Linked DNA regions of Azospira inquinata. The protein of the gene in region 2 interacts with the protein of the main gene of each other region in a pairwise test. Links are inferred from orthologs where the notes say so. Each region holds a gene or a part of one and is shown on either strand. Other genes may lie near its edges. The genes, in order: Azoinq_RS10835 and Azoinq_RS00225.

Region 1 (3,121 bases), 2.3 Mb from region 2 along the record:
GGTGGAAGGGGCCAAGGAAGCCGGGGCGGAACTGCTCCTGGTGCTCAACGCCTCGCCCTATCACATGAACAAAGGGGAAGACCGGCTGCGGGTGTTGCGGGATCGCCACGCCGCCACCGGCTTGCCCATGATTTACGTCAATCTGGTGGGGGGCCAGGATGAACTGGTCTTTGACGGGGGCTCCTTCGCCATCGGCGCCGGGGGTGAGCTGCGTGTCCGTCTGCCCCAGTTTGCGCCCGCCCTGGCCCTGGTGCGCTATGGAGCCGGGGATGTGCAGCCCGCCGAGGTAGCTCCTGCCCTGTCCTTGGAAGCCCAGGTGTATCAGGCCCTGGTGTTGGGGATTCGGGATTACATTGGTAAAAACGGCTTTCCGGGGGCGGTGATTGGCCTCTCCGGCGGTATCGACTCGGCCCTTACCCTGGTGCTGGCCGTAGAAGCCCTGGGGGCGGAGCGGGTGCGGGCGGTGATGATGCCTTCCCCCTATACGGCGGACATGAGCCTGGACGATTCCCGTCAGCTGATCCGTAACCTGGGGGTCCGTTACGAGGAAATCCCCATCGCCCCAGCCATGACCACCTTCACGGACATGCTGGCGGCGGAACTGGCCACCCCGGTCCGGGGGGCAGATACCACGGAAGAAAATCTCCAGGCCCGGATTCGGGGCCTGATCCTCATGGCCATTTCCAATCGCTCCGGCGCCCTGGTACTCACCACGGGCAACAAGTCGGAAATGGGGGTGGGCTACTGCACCCTGTATGGGGATATGGCGGGGGGCTTTGCGGTCATCAAGGATATCGCCAAGACCTTTGTCTATCGCCTTTCCCGCTGGATCAACCGGGAGCGGGAGATTATTCCTGAGCGCATCATTACCCGGCCCCCTTCCGCCGAACTGCGGCCGGACCAGACCGACCAGGATTCCCTGCCACCCTACGAGGTGCTGGACGCCATCATGGCCGCCTATATGGAAGAGGATCGGTCGCCCCGGGAAATCATCGCCATGGGCTACACGGAAGCGGACGTGCGCCGGGTGGTGCGACTCCTTAAAATCAGCGAATACAAACGTCGTCAGGCACCGGTCGGCATCCGGGTGACCCATCGGGGATTCGGGAAGGACTGGCGTTACCCGATCACCAACCGGTATCCTGACGAGTGGTAAGCATTAACCCATGCATGCATAAGAGGAGAGTCCATGAAAAAGATCGAAGCGGTCATTAAGCCTTTCAAGCTGGATGAAGTGCGGGAAGCCCTGTCCGAAGTGGGGGTCACCGGTCTGACGGTGACGGAAGTGAAGGGCTTTGGCCGGCAAAAGGGCCACACGGAGCTCTATCGGGGCGCCGAATATGTGGTGGATTTTCTGCCCAAGGTGAAGCTGGAAGTGATCGTTTCCGACGGGGTGGTGGATGGGGCCATTGATGCCATCATCAAAGCCGCCCGCACCGGCAAGATCGGCGACGGCAAAATTTTCGTTTTCCCCGTGGAACATGCGGTGCGCATCCGCACCGGGGAAACGGACGAAGCGGCGGTTTAAGCCCTCCCGGGTGGCGTCCCCCAGGGGAAGTGACCTGTCGGCCTCGGCGCGGATCAAGCATCTGCCCCGGGGCCGATTTTATGGGGGGCCGGATTGCTTCCGGAGGGGAGCTTCCCCCGATGATTGGCGGGGGAATACGTTGAGATGAGGCTGGCGATGCCTCGCCTAGGTGTTCTACCCAGGGCTAGAAAAAGGCGGAACCCTGCGTCCTACCCATAAAAGAGGGAAACGCAGGGATACCGGGAAGGGAGCCCTGGAAAGGGGGGGAAATGGACCGGGGAAGCCTTAGCCAGGCTCCGAACATCAGCAGCCAAGCAGTCGGGGCAGGAAAACCCGCCCCGCTGCCGGATGCCAAGGGCTGACCGCCGGACCGGGATCAGCTCGTTTTGCTGGTGCTCTGGAGCAGTACCAGCAGGGCTCCGTCCCCTCCGTCCCGTTCCGGGGCCGGGCAAAAGGCCAGGATTTCTTCCCGCTGGGCCAGCCAGGCCCGGGAAAGGTGTTTCAGCACCCCATCCCCACCGGGGGAGCCCAATCCCTTGCCGTGGATGATGCGCAGGCCTCGGCGGCCCTGGCGCAGGCTGGAGGCGAGAAAGCGGGCCAGCACCTCCCGGGCCTCGTCCCGGTTATAGCCGTGCAGATCCAGTTCCCCTTGAATGCCCCAGCGTCCCTTGCGCAGGTCGGCCAGGGTGCGGCTCCCCAGCCCGGGGCGGAGGAAACTGCCGTCGTCCCGTTCCTGCAAACTGGCCAGCGCATGGTCGGAAAGGCCGGTACGTCGTTCCGGTGCCGCCGGGGCAGCCTCGCCCGGGGCCTGGGTTTCCGCCTTAGGGCGGGGCCGGGGCTTGGGGACCGGACGGGGGCGGGGCACCTCGGCCCGGTTGTTGTTTGCCAGGGGCGTGATGGTGCCTACGGCCTGGAGAAACAGCCAGTGGGGGTCGGTTTCCTGGAGGGACAGGAAGGTGGTGCCCGAATCTTCCGGACCTTCCTGCCTGCTGGTTTCCACCACCCGCCGGGGACGGCGGGGCGCCCGGCCCACTTCTGCTCGATCGCTTTCCGGTAGGGGCGTGGCGTCCGCCATGGCGCGGCGGAACAGGTCCTTTTCCCCCAGGGACTGGCGCAGCCAGGCGGGGGACAGGGCGGCCGCCGAAGGCCCGGCCTTTTCCTTGAGCTTCGGACGCACCACCGGACGGGGCTTGGGCCGGGCCAGCTCCGCCTGGTTGTGGCTCATGGGGCGCAAATCCCCCATGGCCTGCCGGAAGAGGGCCTGTTCATCCTCCGTCCCAGCGGGGGATGCCGCCTGCTCGGAATGGGGCGCGGCGGTGGGCTTCTGGGAGCAGGGTGCCGGGGCTGGGGTGGGAGTCCGGTCCGGTTGGGCCCCGGCGGGGGCCGGGGTCAGTTGCAGTTCGGTGAGGCGCTGAAAGGGATTGGCCTCCCCGGGGCGCCGGTTACGTGACATGTCAGGCTTGTCCCAGGCTGTCCAGATAACGTTCCGCGTCCAGGGCGGCCATGCAGCCGGTGCCGGCGGAGGTGCAGGCCTGACGGTAGATGTGGTCCTGCACGTCCCCGGCGGCGAAAACCCCGGGAATGGAGGTGGCG
Region 2 (3,451 bases):
GCCGGTGCCCCAGACCGTTCTCATCAATCCGGTGTTGTCCCCCCTGTCTTCCGATCAGGAGGGGGGCTGGGAAGGCTGCCTTTCTCTGCCGGGTCTGCGGGGCTGGGTGCCCCGTTATACCCGCCTGCGCTATGAGGGGCAGGATGAAAACGGCGCTCCTCTGGACCGGGTGGCGGAGGGCTTTCACGCCCGGGTGGTGCAGCACGAATGCGACCACCTGATCGGCAAGCTCTACCCCATGCGGATGACCGATTTCACCCGCTTTGGCTTTACGGATCTGCTTTTTCCCAAAGTGTCGGAGGATCGGGACGGGCCGCCCCAGGAATAGGCACCCGTTGGTATGGCTAAAGAAAAAGGGGCATCTGCCCCTTTTTTTCCTTGCCTTGCCCGGCTACCAGGACCCGACTCAGATTTGCAGCTGTTCCAACAGTTCGCTCTCCAGCTGAATACGGGGGCCGCTCTGTTCCAGGCTTTGCCCGGAAATGAGGAAATTGTCCTCCACCCGTTCCCCCAGGGTGACGATCTTGGCCGTGTGGAGATGGGCGTGGTGCTTGGCCAGGATAATGGCGATTTGGTAAAGCAGGCCCGGCCGGTCCGCCGCCACAATGGAGAGCAGGTAATTCTGGCCCCGCTCGTCCGGCGCAATGGCCACTTCCGGCGCAATGGGGAAGTGCTTGGCGTGCCGGGACAGCCGTCCTCCGGGAGGCGCTTCCGGCGGGCGCTGGGCGATGAGACGCTCGGAGAGTTCGTGTTCCACGATGGCCGCCATTTCCCGGGTGATTTCCTGTTCCCCCACGTCCAGTAGGACAAAGCTATCCAGGGCGTAGCCGTGCTTGGTGGTGTGAATCTTGGCGTCCACGATGTTGTAGCCCGCCCGGCCGAAAAAGCCGCAGAGCCGGGCGAAGAGATCGGGCTGGTCCGGGGTGTACACCATCACCTGGAGGGCGCAGGTGGGGGAGTTTTCCCCATGGCGCAGGCGGGTTTTGACCACCGGAGCTTCACTGTTGATGCGGTAATGGAGACAGCGGGTGTGCCAAGCGATTTCCTCCGCGGAATGGCGCAGGAAATAGACGGTATCCAACTGCTTCCAGAGCCGTTCGTGCACCGAGTCGGAAAGGGCGAAGTAGCGCAGGAGACGCAGGGCTTCCTGCTGCCGTTCCTGGATGACCCCCTTGGGTTCCGGGGCTTCCCCCTTTTCCAGGAGATTCATGGTCATGCCGTACAGGTCTTCCAGGAGCTTGCCTTTCCAGGCATTCCAGACCTTGGGGCTGGTGCCCCGGATGTCTGCCACGGTGAGCAGGTAAAGGGCGGTGAGATGGCGCGGGTCCTGGACCCGGGCGGCAAAGGCGGCGATTACCTCCGGATTGGAGATGTCCTCCTTTTGCGCTACCTGGGACATGACCAGGTGGGCCCCCACCAGCCAGACCACCAGTTCCGTGTCTTCGGCCGACATGCCGTGGGCTTCGCAGAATTCCTGGGCGTCTTTTTGCCCCAGGGCCGAGTGATCCCCCCCCCGGCCCTTGGCAATGTCGTGGAAGAGGGCGGCGACAAAGAGTACCCAGTGGCGCTCGAAGCTGTTGATGAGCCGGGAGCAGAGGGGGTATTCGTGGGCGAATTCGTCCATGGTGAAGCGGCGCACATTGCGCAGCACCTGGAGAATGTGTTGATCCACCGTGTAGGCGTGGAACAGGTCATGCTGCATCTGGCCCACCACCTGGCCGAAATTGGGCAGGTAGCGGCCCAGAATGCCGTACTGGTTCATGCGCCGGAATTCGTGGACGATGCCCTGGCGCTGCTGGAAGAGGCGGATGAAGCAGACCCGGTTGGCCGGATCGGCCCGGAAGGCGTCGTCAATGAGCAGCCGGGCCCGCCACAGAGCCCGCAGGGTGCGGGCGGTCATGCCCCGCAGTTCCGGGTGCTGTTCCAGCATGAGGAAGGCTTCCAGCAGGGTGCCCGGGCGCTTCTGGAAAATGTCTTCCTCAATCACGTCCAGCAGGCCGTGGTTGTTCTGGAAACGGTCGTTGAGGGCTTCCGGCGCTTGTTCCGGGGGCGGGAAAATGGCGGCCCCCAGGTTCTGCATGAGAATGACGTTGAGTTGGGTGACCAGCTTGGCGGTACGGTAAAACCGCTGCATGAGCATTTCGCTGGCCCGCCGGGTGGCGGTGGCCTTGTAGCCCAGCTGTTCCGCCAGGGGTTCCTGGTAGTCGAAGAGTATCCGGTCTTCCCGGCGCCCCGCCACGATGTGTAGCCGGGTACGAATGGTCTCCAGCTGGCTCTGGGCCTGCTCTAGGGCATAGACCTCTTCCTGGGTGATGAAACCGTGTTTTTCCAGGTCCTGCCAGCTGTGGCCGTAACCGGCGGCCCGGGCAATCCATAGCACCAGTTGCAGGTCCCGCAAGCCCCCCGGGCTTTCCTTGGTATTGGGTTCCAGGGCGAAGGGGGTTTCCTGGTAGCGGACGTAACGCTCTTCCTGCTCCAGTTTCTTGGCCTTGAAAAAGGCCTGGGGATTGAGGCGGGAGCGCAGCCCTTCGCCAAAGTGCCGAAACAGCTCTGGGTCCCCGGTGAGTAGCCGGGTTTCGATGAGGGCGGTTTGGACGGTGATGTCCCCTTCCGCCTCCTTCAGACACTCGTCCACGGTTCGGACGCTGTGGCCGATTTCCAGGCCGATGTCCCAGAAAAGGCTGATGAGGGATTCCAGGCGGTGGGCCAGTTCCTCATCCGGGGCGCCGGGTAGGAGAATGAGCAGATCGATGTCGGAGGCAGGGTAGAGTTCCCCCCGGCCATAGCCCCCCACCGCCACCAGATCCACGCTTTCCGGAAAGCCCTGATCCCGCCAGAGCTGGCGCAACAGGTCATCCACCAGACGGCAGCGGGCCTTAAGCAGGGCCTGGGCGTCTCCGGTTTCCAGATAAGTGGCGCACAGGGCCGCCTGGCCCTCCTTCAACTGCTGTTTGTATTCCAGAATTGGAGCGGGGGCGGGAGAGGGGCTGACCACGTTTAAATCCAATCGGGTTTGGGGCGGCAGTTGGGGGACAGGGTCAGCACATCTACGCCGGTTTCCGTAACCAGGATGGTGTGTTCCCATTGGGCGGAGAGGCTGTGGTCCTTGGTGACGATGGTCCAGCCGTCCGCCAATTCCCGGATGGCGGCCTTGCCCGCGTTGAGCATGGGTTCAATGGTGAAAATCATGCCCGGCTTGAATTCCAGACCCGTACCGGCCTTGCCGTAGTGGAGTACCTGGGGATCTTCGTGGAAGTTCCGGCCGATGCCGTGGCCGCAGAATTCCCGCACCACGGAAAAGCCGTTCTTTTCCGCATATTTCTGGATCACTTCCCCGATATCCCCCAGATGGGCGCCGGGTTTCACCTGGGCGATGCCCAGCCACATGGAATCAAAGGTGACTTCGCAGAGGCGCTTGGCCTGGATGGAGCAGTCCCCCACCTGGTACATG

The links.
Region 1: the proteins of Azoinq_RS00225 (region 2) and Azoinq_RS10835 interact in binary tests that used the Escherichia coli proteins (3 or more experiments, as listed by UniProt). The link is inferred for Azospira inquinata from one-to-one orthologs.

The regions. Positions count from the first base shown.
Region 1 is NZ_CP064782.1:2,369,596-2,372,716, forward strand. Bases 54-2,858 are described here. They hold Azoinq_RS10835 (P-II family nitrogen regulator), read left to right. Parts: upstream 54-1,189; coding sequence 1,190-1,528; downstream 1,529-2,858. Other genes in these bases: Azoinq_RS10830 (NAD+ synthase), read left to right, coding at 54-1,156; Azoinq_RS14925 (Smr/MutS family protein), read right to left, coding at 1,905-2,858. Also shown: more of Azoinq_RS10830, read left to right, coding at 1-53; more of Azoinq_RS14925, read right to left, coding at 2,859-2,981; trxB (thioredoxin-disulfide reductase), read right to left, coding at 2,983-3,121. UniProt on the Escherichia coli protein: P-II indirectly controls the transcription of the glutamine synthetase gene (glnA). P-II prevents NR-II-catalyzed conversion of NR-I to NR-I-phosphate, the transcriptional activator of GlnA. When P-II is uridylylated to P-II-UMP, these events are reversed.
Region 2 is NZ_CP064782.1:46,641-50,091, reverse strand. The notes cover bases 202-3,336. They hold Azoinq_RS00225 ([protein-PII] uridylyltransferase), read right to left. Parts: upstream 2,996-3,336; coding sequence 407-2,995; downstream 202-406. Other genes in these bases: map (type I methionyl aminopeptidase), read right to left, coding at 2,998-3,336; def (peptide deformylase), read left to right, coding at 202-328. In the rest of the region: more of def, read left to right, coding at 1-201; more of map, read right to left, coding at 3,337-3,451.